One region of the Desulfofarcimen acetoxidans DSM 771 genome, then DNA from elsewhere that is predicted to be linked to it. Evidence: riboswitches for the same ligand, from Rfam matches in the RefSeq annotation. Region 1 holds a riboswitch; each other region holds the start of a gene.
The links. Region 1 has a riboswitch for cyclic di-GMP ahead of DTOX_RS16320 (methyl-accepting chemotaxis protein). Riboswitches for the same ligand answer to the same signal wherever they lie in the genome.
Positions count from the first base shown of each region.

Region 2: linked by a shared signal. The riboswitch ahead of DTOX_RS19335 (hypothetical protein) and the one ahead of DTOX_RS16320 (methyl-accepting chemotaxis protein) in region 1 are both predicted to bind cyclic di-GMP.
Region 3: linked by a shared signal. The riboswitch ahead of DTOX_RS18430 (hypothetical protein) and the one ahead of DTOX_RS16320 (methyl-accepting chemotaxis protein) in region 1 are both predicted to bind cyclic di-GMP.

Region 1 covers NC_013216.1:3,570,305-3,577,246, forward strand. The annotation lists gene DTOX_RS16300 (beta-propeller domain-containing protein) at 1-465, opposite strand, end outside; gene DTOX_RS21670 (methylated-DNA--[protein]-cysteine S-methyltransferase) at 591-1,175, opposite strand; gene cysK (cysteine synthase A) at 1,191-2,105, opposite strand; gene DTOX_RS16315 (GerAB/ArcD/ProY family transporter) at 2,194-3,276, opposite strand; gene DTOX_RS16320 (methyl-accepting chemotaxis protein) at 3,528-5,087, opposite strand; cyclic di-GMP riboswitch class I at 5,267-5,357, opposite strand; gene DTOX_RS16325 (DUF1540 domain-containing protein) at 5,602-5,871, shown strand; gene DTOX_RS16330 (hypothetical protein) at 5,963-6,214, shown strand; gene DTOX_RS23160 (hypothetical protein) at 6,598-6,771, opposite strand.
Region 2 covers NC_013216.1:4,170,957-4,177,898, reverse strand. The annotation lists gene DTOX_RS19350 (hypothetical protein) at 1-361, opposite strand, end outside; gene DTOX_RS19345 (SDR family NAD(P)-dependent oxidoreductase) at 947-1,984, shown strand; gene DTOX_RS19340 (VanZ family protein) at 1,988-2,476, shown strand; cyclic di-GMP riboswitch class I at 2,570-2,657, shown strand; gene DTOX_RS19335 (hypothetical protein) at 2,732-2,989, shown strand; gene DTOX_RS21755 (S-layer homology domain-containing protein) at 3,368-6,130, shown strand; gene DTOX_RS21750 (S-layer homology domain-containing protein) at 6,214-6,942, opposite strand, start outside.
Region 3 covers NC_013216.1:3,971,011-3,977,952, reverse strand. The annotation lists gene DTOX_RS18440 (RtcB family protein) at 401-1,603, shown strand; gene lepB (signal peptidase I) at 1,600-1,860, shown strand; gene DTOX_RS18435 (methyl-accepting chemotaxis protein) at 2,556-3,749, shown strand; gene DTOX_RS18430 (hypothetical protein) at 4,112-4,336, opposite strand; cyclic di-GMP riboswitch class II at 4,519-4,603, opposite strand; gene DTOX_RS18425 (ABC transporter ATP-binding protein) at 5,121-6,092, shown strand; gene DTOX_RS18420 (ABC transporter permease) at 6,201-6,942, shown strand, end outside.

The DNA of each region.
Region 1 (6,942 bases):
TTTTTTTGCTTCCTGAGCAGGATAAGCCTGCAGAATGACTAATTTTCCGTTGTTAACCAGATAAATATAACTGCCATCTGTCTTAACCAGATCAGCCTCATCCACCCCCCGCACCTGGTTGTTGGTCTCTGAGAAATCAGCTTTTTCTTTTGCCGCAGAAGCTTTCTTTTGATTAACCGCCATATCTGCTTTCATGGCAAAACCATTATCCACACTGTTTAACGGCAAAGACAAAGATTCTTCCATAACGAGTCCCCGGTGCGTCGTGCTCAGTCCAAAAACACCTGATACTTTATTGCTGTTTTTGATATACTCGGACAACTGTTCATAATCCGGAAAACTTTTCAGCTGCCCGGACGAAGAACCCGCCGGCTGCTCTGATGCCATGCTATTAACCGTCAAAATAAGCAGTATGCATACCAAGAGCGGCCATAATTTTCCGACTATTGCTACCTTTCCCTTCACAGATATACCTCCTTAAATTCTCTTTTCTAAATTGACGAATATAATAGATAATTGTTCCAATTAAAGATAAAAATTTAGGGCGAGCTTGCTTATCCAAATAAGTAGATAAGCAAGCTCGCCCAACATTAAAGAGATTTACGCAATTCTTCAGATTCCCACGCAAGCAATCTTTTTTTATATTCCGGCCTGCCGGCAAACCCGCCCAGACTGCCGTCCTGCCGGATAACGCGGTGACAGGGCAGTACCAGAAGATGCCGGTTGGCTGACAAAGCGTTGCCGACAGCTCTGGCAGCACGAGGCCTGCCGATTTTTTCAGCCAACTGGCAGTAAGATAAAACCTGGCCGCAAGGAATCTGCCTTAAAGCCTCCAAAACCTGTTTCTGAAACAAAGTATAGCCGGTCCAGTCTATCTTAATATCCGGCTGAAACCGCTGCCCGGAAAAATAACCTGTCAGCCAGTTTTTTAACTGGAAAACACCGGTTAAGTCAGTCTGAACTGAGGCTAAGGCTTCAACCGGCATATTTTCGAAAAGAATCGCCGGCCTGGATAATTCCTCACCTTTCAAAAACTTTCTGACAGCCATTTTATTGGTTAAAAACTCATGGGACTCTGAAGGATTTTTTTCCGGCAGGGTGACTGCGGCCAATCCCTCTGCTGACCAGGCAGCACACACCCACCCCCAGGCTGTTTCCATTGACAGGTAAAACATTTAATCACCCCAATCCTAAAAAACACCGGCAGACAGGTACCGCTCCCCTCCGTCGGGCAGCAATACCACTACCAGTTTACCCTGATTAGTCGCTTTTTCAGCCAGTTTCAGGGCAGCGTGCACGGCGGCTCCGGAGGAAATACCGGCTAAAACGCCTAATTCCCCGGCTAACCTGCGAGTCATGTTAAAAGCAGCTTCATCTGTAACGGCAACTATTTCATCCAGAAGTTCTGTTTGCAAAACCTCCGGTATAAAACCTGCTCCTATACCCTGAATTTTATGTAAACCGGCTTTGCCACCGCTTAATACAGGAGAAGCGGCAGGCTCTACAGCCACTATCCTGACTTCCGGCTTATTTTTTTTCAAAGCCTGCGCCACTCCGGTAATTGTACCGCCCGTACCCACACAGGCCACAAAAATATCCACCTGACCGCCGGTTTGCTGCCAGATTTCTTCACCGGTAGCTAAATGAGCTGCCGGGTTAGCCGGGTTAGTAAACTGCATAGGCATAAATGAATCCGGAATTTGACCGGCCAGTTCCTCAGCTCTGGCAATAGCTCCTCTCATTCCGTCAGCGCCTGGCGTCAGCACTGTCTCCGCGCCATAAGCCTGCAGAAGCTTGCGCCTCTCTTCACTCATTGTATCAGGCATAGTTAAAATCAACCGCCAGCCACTGGCAGCGCAAATAAGAGCCAGAGCTATACCTGTATTGCCGCTGGTCGGTTCAATTATTACACTGTCTTTATTAAGCAAGCCTTGCTCCCGAGCGGCCCGGATCATGGAAGAGGCGGTGCGATCCTTAACACTGCCGCCGGGATTGAACATCTCCAATTTGCCTAATAATCGGGCGGGCAAATACTTTTCTAATTTATTTAAACTGAGTAAAGGTGTCTGCCCTACTAATGAGGTAATATCATCAACGATTTGCATAAGCCGCCTCCTTTTTGTCACAAATCTATCACTTCCCAATAATAATGTCAATGAGTTTACCCCGGCCACGAAAAGGAGATAAGATTTATCAATTGCGTGCTTTTGCTGCTGCCCAAAGAAGCAGGGGTATTCCGTACTCAAAAGGAATGGCGTAATAAGGCCAGATTTCAGAGGCAAAGCTTATTTCTTCCACATAATTGGAATAAACAAAAAATGAAAGTGCTATTATCAGTATTCCTATTGGTATCATGATACTTCTGTAGTTTTGAATGCCCAAGCAATTTGCCAATCCCCAGTTAAACGCATAATAACAAATAGCAAACTTAATAAACATAAAACAAAACCAGTTAATTGTAACTATAGGAGCAAAAATATTGCCCACCAAAGACATGAAAGTAGATCCAAGAACAGGAAATAAATAACGACCTGAGCTTTCGACGCCTAAAACAAAAATCGAACGCAAGACCCCTACTTCTAAAACAATGAAGGCAACTAATATGCCAAATACAGCATGCAATAATAAGTTTCGTGATTTATTTATATTTTGATGATTAAAAAATAAAAACGCAAAAATTATCATTTCTCCGAAAGGAAAAGATACAGGTTCTATTGCACCCCTAATTATAGGTATATATCCATTTTCATTAATAGGGGTAATGCGACTAAAGTCAGCATTTAACAAGGACAGGAAAGAGAGCACCAGAAAAAATATTAACAATATTGGCATAATAAGAACCGTTATTCTGGCCAGCACCTCAAATCCCCCTATTAAAGCACCGAAAGTTACAATAACAATGACTATGGCTATTAAAACCGGGGGCGTTCTGGGCAATAACAGTAACTGAACAAAGTCTTCCGCATCTCGAAGAACCAGGACAGAAAGGTGTAAAACAAACCAGAGCAATAGGCCATTAATTATTTTACCAAATGGGTAGCCTAAAATTTGAACGCTGTACTGGATGATAGATTGACCCGGAAACATTCTTTGTAATGATATTAATACGTTGACAATAATAATAGAAGGAAATACTGCTATTAACACAGACAGCCATGCATCCTGCTTGGCATCCGAAATCACAGCGGACGGTACAAGCATTATTGCTGTTCCGATAAGAAAGCCAATAATTAAAAATGTAAAAGCAATTTCAGAAATATGTTGTTTATTACTCATAATACTTCCTTAAACGGTATATTTATATAAGATTATTATTAGTACAATTATGTTTTTGTATGTGCCTTGCGCAATTTTAAGTTCCGCTATCAGCAGCAAAATATGAAAAACCTCTCCAAAGTCAAGCAAGAAAAAGATCTGTCAACGTAGACAGATCAAAAGAAAGATATCATGAATATAAGACGCCCCGGCAAGGCTGTTCTATCTTTACATACGTAATTTTATCGTTATTGCAGCCAACATGCCATATTTTATATTTTAAAATTAACAACTATCGAATTAAGATCACCGGCTAACTTGTCTAAATTTCCGGCGGCGTTAGAAACTTCCTCCATAGCAGCTGTTTGTTCCTCTGTTGTCCCGGCAACATTTTGTACACCTGCGGAAACCTGTTCAGTAGATGCCGCTATAGTTTGCACCTGTTCACTGAGTTCCTGAACTGCCTTTATTATTTCATTAAAACTCTGTCCCACTTCGTTTGCCACCTCATTACCCTGTTCAACTTTTTCATCCCCTAATTTTATGGCTTGCACAGCCTGAATAGAATACCCTTCAATTTCATTCATTAGCTGTACTATCTCTTTTGTGGATTGTGCTGATTGCTCAGCCAGTTTTCTTACCTCTTCGGCTACAACAGCAAAACCTCTTCCCGCATCACCTGCTCTTGCTGCTTCAATAGCAGCGTTCAATGCCAGTAAATTTGTTTGATCTGCAATATTAGTAATAACTTCAACAAATTGCCCTATTTTGCTTATTGCCGTATTTAAATCTTTAATTGAAGTGCCTACCTGCATAGTAGATGTAGATATTTCCTTCATTTGATTATTCACCATTTCAATGCCTTGATGTCCTCTATCTGCATATTGTGAAGCTATACCGGCCCGATGAGAAACATCCTGCGCATTTTGTGACATGTTGTCTACCGTGCCGGCAATTTCACTCATTGTAGCGGCTGTTTCTGATGACCCTGCAGAGGTTTGCTGAGCTTGAGCAACCATCTGTGCAACCGACTCATTTATCTGTTTGGAGGAATTTATCAACTTTTGAATTATATCTTGAATGCTCTTCTGCATTTTAGTTAGCGAAACTGCCAGTTGACCCAATTCATCAGTCGATTTAATCTCAATTGCTTCTCTAAAATCTCCCCCGGCATATTTAGAGGAAATATCACTGATTTTCTTGAGAGCTATTGTAATTGGCCTGGTAATATAAAAAGCAAGTGTTAATCCTAATATTACTCCAAAGACAAGTATTACTAATGAAAAGGTTCTCGTTTTTATTGCTCTGTTTTGTACATTATCTCCTTCTTGTTGAATCTTTTGTTTTTGTATAACTATAAAATTATTTATCTCATTAATAGCTCTTTCATTAGCCGGAGCGGTAATGCCAGTCATGTATGAGGCAGCAGCTTTTTGTCCCTGTTCTTTATACATTGAAATTATTGCCATAGGATATTGTTCAAAATCATTTATAGCACTCTTAACTTGAGCAAAAAGCTGTTTATTTTCATCACTTGCAAGATTCTTTTCAATGTAAGCGGTTTCCTCATCTGATTCTTTTTTTGCCCGGGAATACTCATCTATAAATTTTTCGTTGCCGGTTGCTAAATAACCGCGAATACCCGCTGCTTGACGGGCAAAATTTAATGCCAGCTGGTATGAAGTATTTGTCATCGGAATTCTATGCTGAGATAAAGCTTCAGATTGGTCAACCAACTGTCCCAACTGATAGTAAGTGATACCTACCATGATTGTCATCAGTACCAATAAAGATGTAAAGCCTACCCAAATTTTAGTTGAAATTTTTTTCATTTTAATCCACCCCTAATTTTTTAAGCAAATTATGCAAAAATAACCCTGCTTAGTTTTAAGAACTGATATGCTCCAACTAACTCAGAATAACTTTCCAACCCCCTTTTGTTATTATTTATACTAACCGATAAATCAAAATAAAAAAGGAGGGCTGCTTTCCCCTCCTAAAGAATTTAGGTATTTGCAGCCTGGCAATCATAGCCATATTTTATGACCTTAGATCCAAGGTTTTGCGTCACCATCTTTCGTATGGTTTTGCCCATTAGTTATTTTTTATTTTTTAGACATTATAGCACAAAATCCTTGTTTTACACATAAATATATATTTTTCAAAGATAAATCACTAAAGCGTTGGCCTTCCATCAACCTAGAAAATTAAACTAATCATGGTTAATTGCTTCCGATTTTGCCAATAAATCCCTCACAATCAATATGTGTTAAACGTATATCTACTGAATTCAGAGAGATACTAAGCAAGGAAAATATCAATATAACTCACGAAAGGAATGATAAAATGAATCAGAATATTCGTTGTACTGTAGCTGACTGTCACTATTGGGCCTCAGGAAATATGTGTGCAGCCAACCAAATTCTTGTCACCACTGATAACGTTGCAGCTGTCGCACCTCCTCAAATTGACGCTAATATGGCCCATGCTATTGCACCTACAGCAGCAGGATTATCAATGGCTACAGCTTGCAAAACGTATGTGCAAAGAGGTTCCAATCAAGCCCTTGCAAACAATGTTGTGGGTATATCAAATTCAGGATTTAGGTTTATATAAACAATCAGTCTTGTCTGTTTTAAAAGGCGAGAGCTCACAGCTCACGCCTTTCTTATAATCTGATTACTAAAAATATATAACAGGTGATGAAATGGAAAAAGCAATGTTGTTTGTCCGTGAACAAAGCAAATTGAGATCAAACGGAGAGAATCCAAGTTTTATCTATGAAGGTTCAGTTGGAACCGATTTAAGAATCAATTTTAAGCATATTAGAAAAATAGAAATTGAGCAAATCGCTAAGCTGATCGGAGCGGAAGTGGTTTACCTGAAAGCATCCCAAAATGATGAGGAAAATAAGGATTCAGCCTCATCCTGGTACTATAAACTCTTTTGGAATATTTAATAAGCTATCCCTAAAATTATTGCAAACATTATTGTATATTACTAAAGAATTAATTAATAATATTATGGTGAACTTCGGGCCGTAGAGAATTGAGGGGGAAGACGAACAAAAGCGGAGGCAGGATGGGCTTGCGGTTTTATAGTCATATCGTGACCAAGCAAGTAAAAAGAGACCTCTCAAAAATTCAACGAACTAATGAAAGGCCTCGTTTTGTTATATATGAAGAAGCAAGCATCATTATTAAGTGTTGGCTTTTTTTCAGAGCTTTGTTCTAAGCAATAAGTTTTTCTGAGGCTGATTCAAAAACATACTCAAAATTTGAAACTACATCATTGATAAGGTATTGATTCTGGAAACAAGTTACCGGCTTAGGGGGAATGCATTTATCCGGTGGGCATCCACAGGCTAAAATCAGACAACAAATTAGCAGCAGAATAAACACCAGAGTCAAAATTAAAATAATCTTTTGTAGTCTTTCTTTCTTTCTTTTCTTTTCTTTCCTTCTTTTCTTTTTCTCTTTCCTCTCTTTTTCTTTCCTTTCTTCTTCGTGGTGGCACATAATATCCCTCCTTATCCTATAATTTAAAAAACCAGACCTGCTTCCTACTCAAAACACATCCATAAAAACTTTATATGGTATATTATGGATAATTTATAATATGAACTCGATAATTAATTGGTTACATAATTGTAATAATACTTTCTACACTATTAATATGGATATCGGA
Region 2 (6,942 bases), 600 kb from region 1:
TAGTTTCATAATCATTGCCTGCTGCTGATAAATAATCGCCTATTCTGTCTATTAATACGTGTTGAGGTATATGTGTGGCAATACTTAAACGCACAAAATTTTCTATTGCGGCTTGATAATCCTCTTCCTGTAAACCACGAACAATTTTTTGCACATTAGTAATTCTTTCTTCCGTCCATTTAATACCACCAATTACTATGCCTGTAGTAACAACAGTACTAATAACCGAAGGTAATCCATAAGCGGCAATTGCTGATTTTAGAGCAATAAAAGCCTTACCGGCAATAGCACCATGTCCAACAAGAAATTTGCCCATTACAACTAAACCCTTGTATAGTAAGGATAATTCTATAAGAGGCATTTTCAATCACCTCCTCTCTCAAATTTATCTTTGGCATTCATAGTTTTCATAGTTATATAATTGTACATATTGAATATATATCCTTCTGTATGATTATAAAATTTTTCGACAATATTCGCTATTGTGTCTATTCATTGATATATTACTTGTCTGCTCAATTCCATAGCTGCAAACAGATACCGGATTTCCTGAACATGCAGGGCTGTTATAGATCTCCGTAAAAGATTAACAGCTATTTTTCTAAATAAATCAGACCCAATAATATAATAGGATGGAGCTGCGTAGGCAATTATCCACTTGTGCAACAAAAGGATTTCATAATTCTATGACCATTTACTGGCAGTCTATGGTATAATAATTACAAGGGGAGAGTAAAGACTTTAGGCTGTCGGCTATTGTACCGGCAGTATTATACAATAGCAAGAACAACTAAAACATAGATGATAAACCTTGGACTCGACTTAACTTTAATCATTAAGTTCAGATGTAAATATTGATGTGCAATTGAGCGAAAGCATAAAAAAATGCAATATTATAACTATATTGGTGGATGTTAATATTATAAATCTGTGGAGGTTGGAATTAATGGTTATGCACGTGGGTCATAAATCACCGGATACCGGTAAAATATACCTTATTACCGGAGCGGCAGGTTTTATCGGATTCTTCTTGTCCAAGAGACTGCTGGAGCAAGGCTGCCGGGTAATTGGTATTGACAATATAAATGATTACTATGATGTTAAGCTTAAGTACGCCCGTTTGGAACAGCTTAAACTCTTTGAGCAGTTTACCTTTGTTGAGGGTGACATTTCAGATAAGGATGTAATAACCGGGACCTTTCAGGAGTATAGGCCTAATATTGTGGTAAACCTGGCAGCTCAAGCCGGAGTGCGGTATTCCCTGGAGAATCCTGACGCATATATCCAGAGCAATATCATAGGTTTTTTTAACATTCTTGAAGCCTGCAGATATAGCCCGGTTGATCACCTGGTTTATGCATCATCAAGTTCTGTATATGGATCTAACAAAAAAGTACCGTTTGAAGAATCGGATTTCGTAGATCACCCGGTATCACTCTATGCAGCCACGAAAAAATCAAACGAATTGATGGCTCATACTTACAGTCACCTGTATAAAATACCGTCAACAGGACTGAGGTTTTTCACAGTTTACGGTCCGATGGGCCGCCCCGATATGGCATATTTCGGTTTCACGCAGAGGTACTTTGCGGGAGAGCCTATCAGAATATTCAACAATGGCGATTTTGAAAATGATCTTTACCGGGATTTTACTTACATTGATGATATCGTAGAGGGCATTGAGCGGCTTCTATGTAAAGCCCCTGATAAGACTGTCCCGCATAAAGTCTTTAATATTGGAAACAACAGTCCTGAAAAGCTGATGGTATTTATCGAAACGCTGGAGAAGTGCTTGAGCAAGTCTGCCGGGAGAGAGATAGTATTTAATAAAATATATGAGCCTATTAAGCCCGGTGACGTACCGGCAACATATGCGGATACCGGTTTGCTGCAGGAAGCCGTGGGATTTAAACCTGAGACTTCGATAGAAGAGGGGTTGCAAAGATTTGCTGATTGGTATGTTGAGTATTATAAGATGAAGTAGGTTATGGCAATGACCTGTAAAATATTAGATGTAAAGATTGGAAAGTCTCTGTTTTTATCCTGGTTATTGGTATTGGCATGGATGTCCTTCATATTTTATTTATCCTCGCAGCCGGCACCGGTATCCAATTCGCTCAGTAAAAAGGTGGCAAAAACTGTTATTGAAGGTGTCGATAAGGTTGAGGGACGAGATGCAAAAGCTTATAAATTAAATAAAGTAAATAATTTAACCCGTGACTATGCTCATGGAGGCGTATTTGGGGTATTGAGTATTCTTGCGCTCAGTGCGCTGCGCAAAAGCGGTTTCAAAAGCCGCGCTGCATATTTGACTGCCTTTTTAATTTGTGCATGCTACGCTTGTACGGATGAGTTTCATCAAATATTTGTTTCCGGCAGGGGAGCTGAATTTCAGGATTGGCTGAAGGATTGTTTGGGTACGATATTGGGCCTTGGCTTGTACTTTTTTGTTGCGGCATTTAATAAATGGTCATAATTTTGTGTGTATCCGTCAAGTTATCCTAATATCTCTCTATATTTAGACAGATGTGTTTACTTCTTGATGAATTTAAGTTAAAATAGTAAAAATAGCCTTAGAGGGCAAATCTGGCGAAAGCCAGAGACGCAAAGCCAAGGGTCTAAGTTGCATTAAGCGATAAGATAGCCTGGTTGCAAAAGACTATACCATAAATGGTAAGATCTCCTTAAGGCCTTTTGTTATTATTTCATCTCATTAAGGAGGTTTTTTATTTTGGCCTTTAGTTTTGTTCTGTCCAGGTTTATAAGAAAAAGTACTGCCGCAAATAATGATATTAGCAATATTTTAAGTTTAAAAGAACAATTAACTAAGGTTGGCTTTAATCCCAGTGAAGTTGATTACATGATTATGATAAACAGTAATGGTTGTGCTCTTATTGATCTCGATTCAAAAAGCATTAAAACAATTGAAGATCTTTTAAAAGAACAATTGCGCTTTTCTTGTAAATGCCTGGAGCTTGCCAGAGATTAGTGAAATTAATTAGTTAATCGAAATAGGCCAATCATCGAAAGTATGGTTGGCCTTTTCGTAATATGTATTATTAGCTTGTATAATTAATGTAAATTACAGAAATAGCCTTAAAAATAGAGGAATTTGTGGTGTTAATGTAGAAATATTATTCCATCTCAGGGATTAAAACATAAGTTTTTATGAGCCTGATAAAATTTTTTGGGGGGATGCATTTGGACGAACTGAGCTTGACCGTAACACGTCATCTTATAAACCAATGAATAGGTCTTTATCATCCTACTGTTAACTATAAGAAGTAAAGGGTGCCGGGTTTTATTTTTAGTTATGCGCAGCCCCAAAGCGGTTGTTGCTTATTAAACAAAAAGGGAGGTATTGTATTTGCAATCAAGTAAGAGAGTTTTTATTATTGCGCTTGCTGTATGCTTGTTGCTTGGAGTTGCAGGCTCCGTGATGGCCGGCGAGTTATCTGATATTAGCGGGCACTGGGCTAATAATCAAATTAACAGCTGGTTAAATCAGGGTCTGGTATTCGGATATCCGGACGGAACGTTTAAACCGGATAAAGAAATGTCCAGAGCCGAATTTGTCGCACTCGTGAATAGGTCTTTTAAAATTCAAAATTCAAATGAAACCAACAGTTTTACGGATGTAAAGACAGGCGATTGGTTCAGTAAGGATGTAGAGGCGGCCAGAGTTGCCGGTTATATCTCCGGCTATGAAGACAATACTTTTAGACCTGACCGGAATATCAGCCGCCAGGAAGTTGCCGTGATAGTAACCAGGCTGCTGAAACTTGATACAGCCGGTGATTTAACAGAGTTGGACAAGTTCGCTGACAGAAGCAGCATACCGTCCTGGTCGCAGGCCGGACTGAATGCGGCGGTTAAAAACGGCATTATTAACGGTTACCCTGATAAAACTGTTCAACCCTTTAAAGCTATAACCAGGGCGGAAGCTATAGTTTGCTTGAATGCAGCCATAGCTAAGGGTTCGACGACAGTTGAGAAATCCGGGATAGAAGGAAAAGTAACCTATAAGGGCAGTGCCGTAAAAGATGCGGCAGTTAAATTATTTGATAAAGACGGTTTTCAGGTAATAAAGCAAACCACAACTGACGCAAAAGGTTTGTATAAACTTGAGGTGGATCCCGGTGTTTACGATTTGACGGCTACTACAGACAAAACTGTGGGCTATGCCAGTGATGTTTCAGCTGCTGCTGATAAAATTACCGCTCAGGATCTTACTTTAGAAGACGGAGCTATAATAACCGGTAGACTAAATAATAAAAACAATAATGCTGCGGCAAATGTGGAAATAATGTTTACAACTAATCCAACCTTTGTTGCAACTACAAATTCAAGCGGCCAATATAAGCTGGTTGTATTGCCTGATCGCCAATATGCCGTTAGAGCCATGAATCCGAGTAACGGTGAAGTAGAAGTCATTGATGATAATGTGACTGTGGGCAGCGCGGGTCAGACGCAAACCATGAGTACAATGAGAGCTTCCTTTGCAACGACCTCCTCGGGTGGAGGCGGCGGCGGGGGTGGCGGCGGTTCTTCACAAGCCGTATTAACTACCGTAAATGATATCAATAAAACGACCGTAGAGGTTTCCTTCAACCAGGCGCTAAGCGGTGTACAAGCTTCTGATTTTACTTTTAGTCCGAGTTTAAATGTTGTGTCCGCGGTATTTAAAAATGACGCTAAGCAAGTTGTTGTCTTAACTCTGGCTGAAAGGACATTAGATACTGATTACAAACTGTACTATAAAGGTACTGACACGGGTTTTATAATTAAGGTTGTGGGGATTAATATAACTGAACCTGTTGGAAGTACACCGGTTCCCATAAACATGGGCAATCATCCGGCTGAAGTTACTTTGACCGCTTCTGTTGGAGGGCAGTCAATACCGTTAGTTATAGATTTGCCTACCTTGGTGTCACCTACTGTAGCAATTAATCCTGTGACTATTGATCCCGGTTTGATTCCTGCCGATTCCTTGGCGCTGGATATTGTAATTAGCGGTTTAGGTGACAAAGAGGTAATTCTTACCTTGCCTGTACCTGCCGGATTGACTGATCCAGGTGCTTTTCACTGGAACGGTGAGGTGTGGGACTACAGAGAATCCACGATATCAGGTGGAAAAATAAGCTTTGCCACTAATTTATCTCCTGTTATGATATCAAATAGAGTTAAAAAGCCGGTGCTCAAAATTGAAAGTGTAACTCAGAACAGTGTTGAGATGTCCTGGACAACTACAGTAGTCAATCCGAAAGGCTTTGATCTTTATAGAGATGGTGCAAAAATAAATGCGGCAATGCTTGACGGAACTGCTCGTGGTTATAATGATACAGGATTAACCCCGGGTAAGACCTATGCTTATACTATTGTGGTATATAACGCTCAGAAGTGTCAATCACCTAAAGCGGACACTGTGACAGCCACTACTTTAGCCGATCAGGGGGAAAACGCCGCTTTTGACAGCTGGCTAAACACTATTAAGTCGCAAATTCTTCTTTTAGGCGCGGCGTCAGGCAATTTGACAATTGATTTGGGTAGTGCAACTGAGCCGACAACTGTTACTATTACCAACGATTCATTGAAAACTAAATCATTAAGTGATTTACTGATGTCTGTAATAGACAAAATGGTGTCCAGAAATTATGATAATGTAGTTATAACATTACAAGGCAAGATTACGGAAATCAATGTTTCAGGAAAACCTTTAAACGAATATATAGCTGATAAGTTAGCCGGAAAACCACATAGTGCAGCTGCCATAGAATACTTTACGAAACTGGATGAAGCATCTTTTAATGCCTTGAAAACGGCACTGAAAAATGATGCCGCGTCGTATAACGAGCTTTCGGCTACTGTGCGAGAAGTAATCTCATTTTCCACGGAGGTTAATATCCCGGCTATGGAAATCAAAGGACTGACCTTAAATAAAGTAACATTTGCCAATAACCATGGCACAATTGATGTATTGCCGGGAGATACAATAAGCATTAATCAATTTAAGACTGCATTAGGTATAAATAGCTCAATAACACTGGGCAGTTTAAGCGGCTCAGTTGTTACCCTCGAATTCAAGGGAGCCAGTGGCACTGTATACGATTACGAATTTAATCTAAATTAAATCCATGGTAGAATCAAGAAAACTACGCGGTACTGACAAAAAAGCCAATCACTTTAAGTGATTGGCTTTTTTGAATTGAGATTTTAATTTAAATTAATAACGATTTTTAATTGAACGTTTGACGTATTGCCGTCATTATCCGTTAATTTACCCGCCAGAGTGACATCCCCGTCACTTACTGCATCATGCAAAAGACCAAGGGTGGCAGAGGCATTGGTTAACAAATCAATTGTATCTAAATTGTTTGTACCTGCTGTTAATTGCTGCGGTCCCTGGAGTGATGCCAGAAAAGCCGGTGAGGTTACTGTAAGCTTAGAAGCTTCAGAAACAGTGATGCTTCCACCGGTAATCAATGCATTTTCACTGCCTGTCAAAACGATTGTGCCTTTTCCGTCAGTTATGCTGCCGACTGTAAAAGTTTTAGTTTGATCGGCATCTTTTATTGTGATAGACGCGCTGGAAATACTGGGGTAGTCATCGCTGCCGGTGCTTCCGCCGCCTCCTCCTCCGCCCCCGCCACCTGAAGAGGCTGTTGCAAAGGAAACCGACAATGAGCTCATTGTTTGTTTCTGAGCGGAACTGCCAATATCTACATTTTCTCTGATTACTTCCGCAGTATGATTATTCGGATTTATAGCTCTAATTGTATATTTGCGACCGGAGAGTAAAACCAGCGTATATTCACCGTTTTGATCCGTGGTTGCAACAAAGGTTGGGTTGGTTGTAAACATTATTTCAATATTTGCCGCGGCTTTATTATTTTTGTCATTTAATTTGCCTGTTACTATGGCTGCATCTTCTAAGACAAGTTC
Region 3 (6,942 bases), 400 kb from region 1:
CCAGTTAATGACACTTCTTTAACATTAATTTGTATGAAAGAAATTCTTAACCACCCGAAATCATTTATTTTTATCTTAAGGGACAATATAACGAAATAGATATTATTAAGAAAAGTATTTAAGGTGATTGATAGAGTATATCCCCTTTTCACTATCGACACATGTGGAAACGGTAATAAGGATAGAAAACTAAAAGCCTAGTGTTTACGCGGCCTGTGTGGTATTTTGACATGTTCCAACAGGCAATAAAAGCTGATACCGTTGTAAAGGAGAACATGTTACTCTCGAATGAACATTGATAGTAAGGAATGTCTGTCATCGTATGAAATAAAGAAAAAGTTATGAGGGTGAGGAATTTAAGTTAAAAACGTGAAATATCAGAATGGAACGGTGAAAAACTATGTTGGAAATTAAAGGAAAATGTAATATGGCGAAGGTGTATACCGATGTTCTAGAAGAAGGTGCTGCTTCTCAGATTGAAACTCTTTGCAATCAGGAGTTTGTAAAAGAAAGCAAAATCCGGATTATGCCGGATGTACATGCCGGAGCCGGTTGTACTATTGGGACTACCATGACCATTGCGGATAAAGTGGTACCTAATTTAGTTGGGGTGGATATCGGTTGCGGCATGGAGACAATTTCGATAACTAATAAGCGACTGGAACTGCAAAAGTTAAATAAGTTGATTTATGAAAAAATACCGTCAGGATTTGAGGTTAGGAAGACACCGCATCGCTATAACGAGCAAATTGATTTAACACAGCTCCGTTGTCACAAGGAAGTAAAATTGGATAGAGCAGAAAAGAGTATTGGAACATTGGGTGGCGGCAATCATTTTATTGAAGTAAACAAGGATGAGGAGGGCAACCTGTATGTTGTGGTTCATTCGGGCAGCCGTCACTTAGGCCTTGAAGTGGCAAAATATTATCAAGAAGCTGGTTATAAGCAGTTAAACCGTAATGACAAATCCGACATTGAGGCACTTATTGCCCGCTATAAATCGGAAGGACGTGATAAAGAAATCCAGAACGCTTTAAAGGAATTCAAGAATCAAGTATTGACAGATATTCCGTTTCCTCTTGCTTATGTAACCGGCAGTCTATTCGAGGACTATATACATGATATGAATATCGCCCAGCAGTTTGCAGAACTGAACCGCAAAGCGATGATTACAGAGATCGTAAAAGGCATGAAATTGGACGTAGTGGAGCAGTTCACTACAACTCATAACTACATTGATACCGATACGATGATCTTACGGAAAGGAGCGGTATCTGCAAAGAAAGGGGAGAGGCTTTTAATTCCGATCAATATGAGGGATGGCAGTCTTATTTGTATTGGCAAAGGCAATGAGGACTGGAACTGCTCTGCTCCCCATGGCGCAGGAAGGCTCATGAGCAGGACCAAGGCAAAACAAAGTTTTACTGTTTCGGAATTTAAAAAACAGATGAAGGATGTCTATACTACATCTGTCAATAAAGAAACCTTGGATGAGTGTCCTATGGCCTATAAGAATATGGATGACATCGTAAACAATATCGGGCCGACGGCAGATATTGTGAAAGTTATTAAACCGATTTATAACTTTAAGGCGGGGGAATAGGATTAATCGGAAGGCATTATCTGAATAATAGTATTGTTTATATTAATGGCAAACCGTTAAAAGAACCTTATATATCTGAATTACCTATTAATAAATTTGAATCATATAAAATACCGGCTAATAATATTTTTTTAATGGGTGATAATGGAAATAATGGTTATGATAGTAGATATTGGGGAGCGCTCTCTATTAATAGTATTATAGGTAAAGCAGAGTTTATATATTATTCATTTGATGAAATAAAAATATTAGAGTAAATATTTAAGATATATAGTTATTACCTTCTTTTTCTCGGGGACTGAGCAAGCGAGGCATCACGAGCTATTCGCAGTATGACCACTTATCGTCGAAGGCGACCCATTTAATCAGCAGGTGAGGAATACTATTCACCTCATGTTATTGAGTGCGGTACTGGCCGTTGTAAATCCCTGTATGACTACAGACGGTCTGTTACGAAAGGATATAGATTAAAATCTATATCCTTTCGTTATGCCGCTGTAAACATCAAGACTTGTGTGATGGGGCCGCTATTGTCGTTGAAGATCGCTGGTAGCTGTACCACTATAACTTAGACGTGGTGCACGACTGGCTGGGAATGTTGAAAATAATGGCACACCGAACATTCAGCAGGCTTTAACTCACACACAGCCTGGGGAGGATGATTTGCAGAGGGCTGTAGATGAGTTAAGTCGGCAATAAGAAAACAGCAGCGATATAAATTTGTTATTTTTTGAAGTTAATAATTAAGAAATATATTATTATGTAATATAACGCAAAATAAATGTCGGTATTCTACAATTATACCGGATTTTAATATTTTTATCTTGTAGATATGTCAAAGTAATTGTAAAATATCTATTAATTATTGTAAGAAGATTTTCACTATTGTTGATGAAATATTTAATAAAAGTTAATTAAATTAAGTAAACATAATAAGAGAGGATATAGCATTATGTTTTTAAATTTCTCAAAACCTAAGTCTACTACAGATAGCCTAACTAAGAGAGATAATTCTGATTTTATTACCGCATTAGCTGCTTTTTCCTTAGCTCATACTGAATTAATATCTTTTCAAGCTATGCTAAAGATACAGGAGATAACAATAAAAGCATCGGAATTGTCTGCTACCAGTCAGCAAATGACTGGTATGACTGAAGAGGTTTCTTCCTCCGTTCAGCATATTAATGCTACTATGGAGCAGGTAAAAGCTGGGTCAGAAGAAGGTGTCAGTAAGATTAATATTTTGTCTCAATTTGGCGATAAAACAGGAGATGTCATATTAGAAATGGTTAGCAATGTGGAGGAACTAGGAAAACAGGTAAAACAAATAGACCATATAAGTCAGAATGTAGCTTATATAGCGGATCAAACTAATTTACTGGCTCTAAATGCCGCTATTGAAGCGGCTAGAGCAGGCGAGGCAGGCAGGGGTTTTAATGTTGTGGCAGAAGAAGTACGAAAACTGGCTGCACAAACCAAGGATGCCGTCGGTAATGTAAAAAAAATATCCGAACAAATGAATTTAAAATCGTCTATAACAAATGACAACATATTAAATGTGAAGAACACTTTTGAACAGTATCTGGATGAGTCAAACAACGTTGGTGGTATATTTCAGGAGGGTACAATCCAAATTGAAGAATGTGCCAGTATGATTGCCAATATATCAGGTGCTACAGAGGAACAAAATGCCATTGCTACAAATTTATCAGATTTATCCGAAGCTCTTGCAGAAACAAGTGAGTATATCGGCAATCTTTTGAGAAATGAAGCAGATAACCTGTGCGAAATAATAAATCCGAGTCTAGTATTATCCGGTAGTAAATCGGTTATAAGTATCCTGGCTGCCAGACTAATAGATCATGCCAATTTCCTTAAGAAGACTATAGCAGATGCAGGTAAAAAAGTGAAAGTTACTGGTTACAAGGAATGTGCCTTTGGCAAATGGTATGAGGAAAACAGGGACAAATACAGTTCTATAAAGGCTTATGTAGAAGTGGATTTGCCCCATAGAAGAGTACACGAGGCAGCTGAAAATTTATCAATGGATTGTAATTCAAAAAATATTGAAAAATTGATGCTTGCCTCTTCAGATATGTTAAAAGCTTTTATTAATCTTCAAGATAATCTTAAAACAAAGAATTAAAACCTTAAAAAGGACTAACTATCAGATTAGGATGGTTAATATCATTATTCATAAATAGAGGTAATATATTTCTAATAAAAATAAATATTATTGGGTTACATTTATTGTGTAACCTTTTTTTGTTTCCCTAGCTAACAGGCATAATGTCGCTCTTGATTTTGATACCGGGCCAAGTGAAACTACCATCCATATGATATTTATAGTGATAATAAGTACAAAAAAGAGGGATAGATTATTCTACCCCTCCTGGACTCTCGACACATGCGATATGCTTGACTTAGCAAATGCACAGTTAGTTAAGCAGCCAAAGACGAAGCGTTTAAGAATAAGCACTTTAACTTGGAATTATATATAAACTATTGTTAGCTAAGTAATTTTTTAGCCCTATCATATTGATTTGGAAATAAATCCGCAGGAACCATATCCATACCTTTTTCCTTAAGGACCATGTATCTGGCACACTTACTACAATCTGTCATGCAATATTTCTTCTTGTACAATTCTGCTGTTGAGGGCATACTTGCCATTTTATCATTAAAAAATGGACATGTTTTTAAGCGTGGACATTCAGACATTTTTTTAACCATCCTCCTTTGATGTCCTTATTTTAAAATAACCCTAAAATAACTAACTGTGCTTTACTAAGTAATTACTACATTTTTAACTTTATAATCCACGAAGATGAGTTTTTAATCAATAATTTGATAATTGTTCAAATTTTATTATGTTTTTTTAAAAACAGTACTTTAAAAAATAAAAACCGACCTTTTTTCTTCAAGGTCGGTTGCATCACTAACTCAATCAACTCTAAGATGCCCAGATAAAGAGTTGATGTCATAGTTCCCAAGAAACTCATTAATTTTATATTTATAATCGCAAGGGATTATAATACTTTCATGTTAATTTACTGTATAGAAGCATTATAGTTTGGTAATCCGGGATGGTTAATTGCAGCACTTCATTTTTAGGTACTACATTCCATGTGTTAAATATTCTCTATAAAACGGCGTATTCCTGCAAAAGTAGAATATAAGTGGGCAATTAAACAGCGTTTTATAGAACTAGTGTAAAACTGTAATTTGGGGATTTTAGGTGATGAAATACTGCGAAAAAAATATAAATTCAAGGTGTGGCCGGAAATCTGCGGGCTGTACGGAACTCATCAAGATTTGGAGTGTCCGAATAACCCAGGAGCGTTCGCCCGGTAGGGCGACAAGTATATACACAAACACTTCCTCTACTGTATAATTGGATCGTGGAAAGAAAAACAAACCATTGCGTTTACAATATTAACTATCATATCGAGTTTTGAGCAAAACACCAATACCGTTTGCATTGGCAATACGGGATTCTTATTACAGGGTGATGCAGATGAGTGATAAAGTCAGAGAAAAAGTAGTTTATGCCAGGTATTTGGTAAAGTCTTATGATGGTTTTGAAGCAGTGAAGGGTGTCAATATGGAAGTATACCGAGGCAATTGCTTGGGTCTGCTGGGTCCTAACGGTGCAGGGAAAACATCTATAGTAAAAATGATTTGCGGTTTTTCCCCGGTTACTTCAGGCAAACTCGAAGTATTTGGGGAAAATATTATGTCAAGAGGCAGGAGCATTAAGGGGAGAATCGGTGTGGTGCCGCAGGAAGATAACCTGGATCAGGAGCTGACTGTGCGCCAAAATCTGATTGTTTATGCCAGTTATTTTAGGATGAAAAAGGCACTGGCACTCAAGCGCTCAGACGAGATACTGGAGTTTATGGATTTAACTGAAAAATCCCGTGAGGTCGTAGATAACCTTTCCGGAGGTTTAAAGCGGCGTTTGACTATAGGGAGGGCGCTGATCAACAATCCGGAGCTATTAATTCTGGATGAACCAACTACTGGATTAGATCCTTATGCCCGTCACCTGGTTTGGCAGCGCTTAAGAAAACTAAAGGAAGCCGGTACAACCATACTTTTGACGACACACTATTTAGAAGAGGCTGAGCAGCTTTGTGACATGCTTGTAGTAATTTATAGGGGTAAAGTCTTGGAGCAAGGTACGCCGCAGGAACTGGTAGACCGGCATGTTGGTCAAGAGGTTTTAGAGTTAGGAATTGCTTCAGAGCATTATGATTCTCTTTTAAATGGCTGCGAAGAAATGGTTAAAGGCAGTCAGACATTGGGTGACGATGTGCTTCTCTTTACTAATCACGGTCGGGAATTATCCCGGTTGGTTTCTCAAAAAGCTGCTGAACTCGGATTGACCATTAATTACCGAAGACTCAGAGCCAGTAATTTAGAGGATGTATTTTTGAAGCTGACGGGTGAGAGTTTGGATGAAGAATCCTCCGGTAATCTTCAGTGACTGTCAATGTGTTTGTTATACGCGTGATTGTAGATGAAGTCAGCCTGAGTTAGAGAATAATATTGAATGATGGGTGTTTTGGTGTTATTTTGCGGGAGGTGGATGCTTATGAAAAAAATAAAACGTTTGTTGTCCGGTGTAACTACTGTTCCGGATTTATCCTGGCCGTTGGTTATGAAGGTTTTCTACCGCAATATGCTGGTTTTTAAAAAGACCTGGCAGGCCAATATCATGTTTAATTTTGTTGAGCCAATGCTTTACCTATGGGCTATGGGCTTTGGTCTGGGTACTTATGTAAGCCAGATTAACGGGCTCTCTTACATTCAGTATCTGGCCCCTGCGCTCATTGCCTCTTCGGCTATGTTTGCTACATCTTATGAAATGACCTATGGCAGTTTTACCCGTATGGGTTACCAGAAAACCTTTCACGGCATGGTAGCCACTCCTGTGAGTATGGATGATGTGGTTATGGGTGAGATACTATATGGTACCTGTAAAGGGGTTCTCTACGGCGTTGTTTTTTTTATGGTGGTAGTTATGTTTGGTTTGGTTAAATCGGTTTGGGCGCTTTTGTTGCCTGTGCCGCTGGCTCTGATGGCTATGTCTTTTTGTGTTATGTCTCTTATCTGGACCAGTATTGCACCAAACTATGATTCCTTCGGATATTTTTTTACATTGTTTATTTCACCAATGTTTTTGTTTGGCGGGGTTTTTTTTCCGGTAGATAATCTTCCTGATTGGGCCGGTTTTCTTCCCTGGCTAACCCCCCTATACCACGCTGTGCAGCTAATACGTCCGCTGATTTTGGGACAGGTATCATGGGCTATGTTATCTGATCTAATCTGGCTAT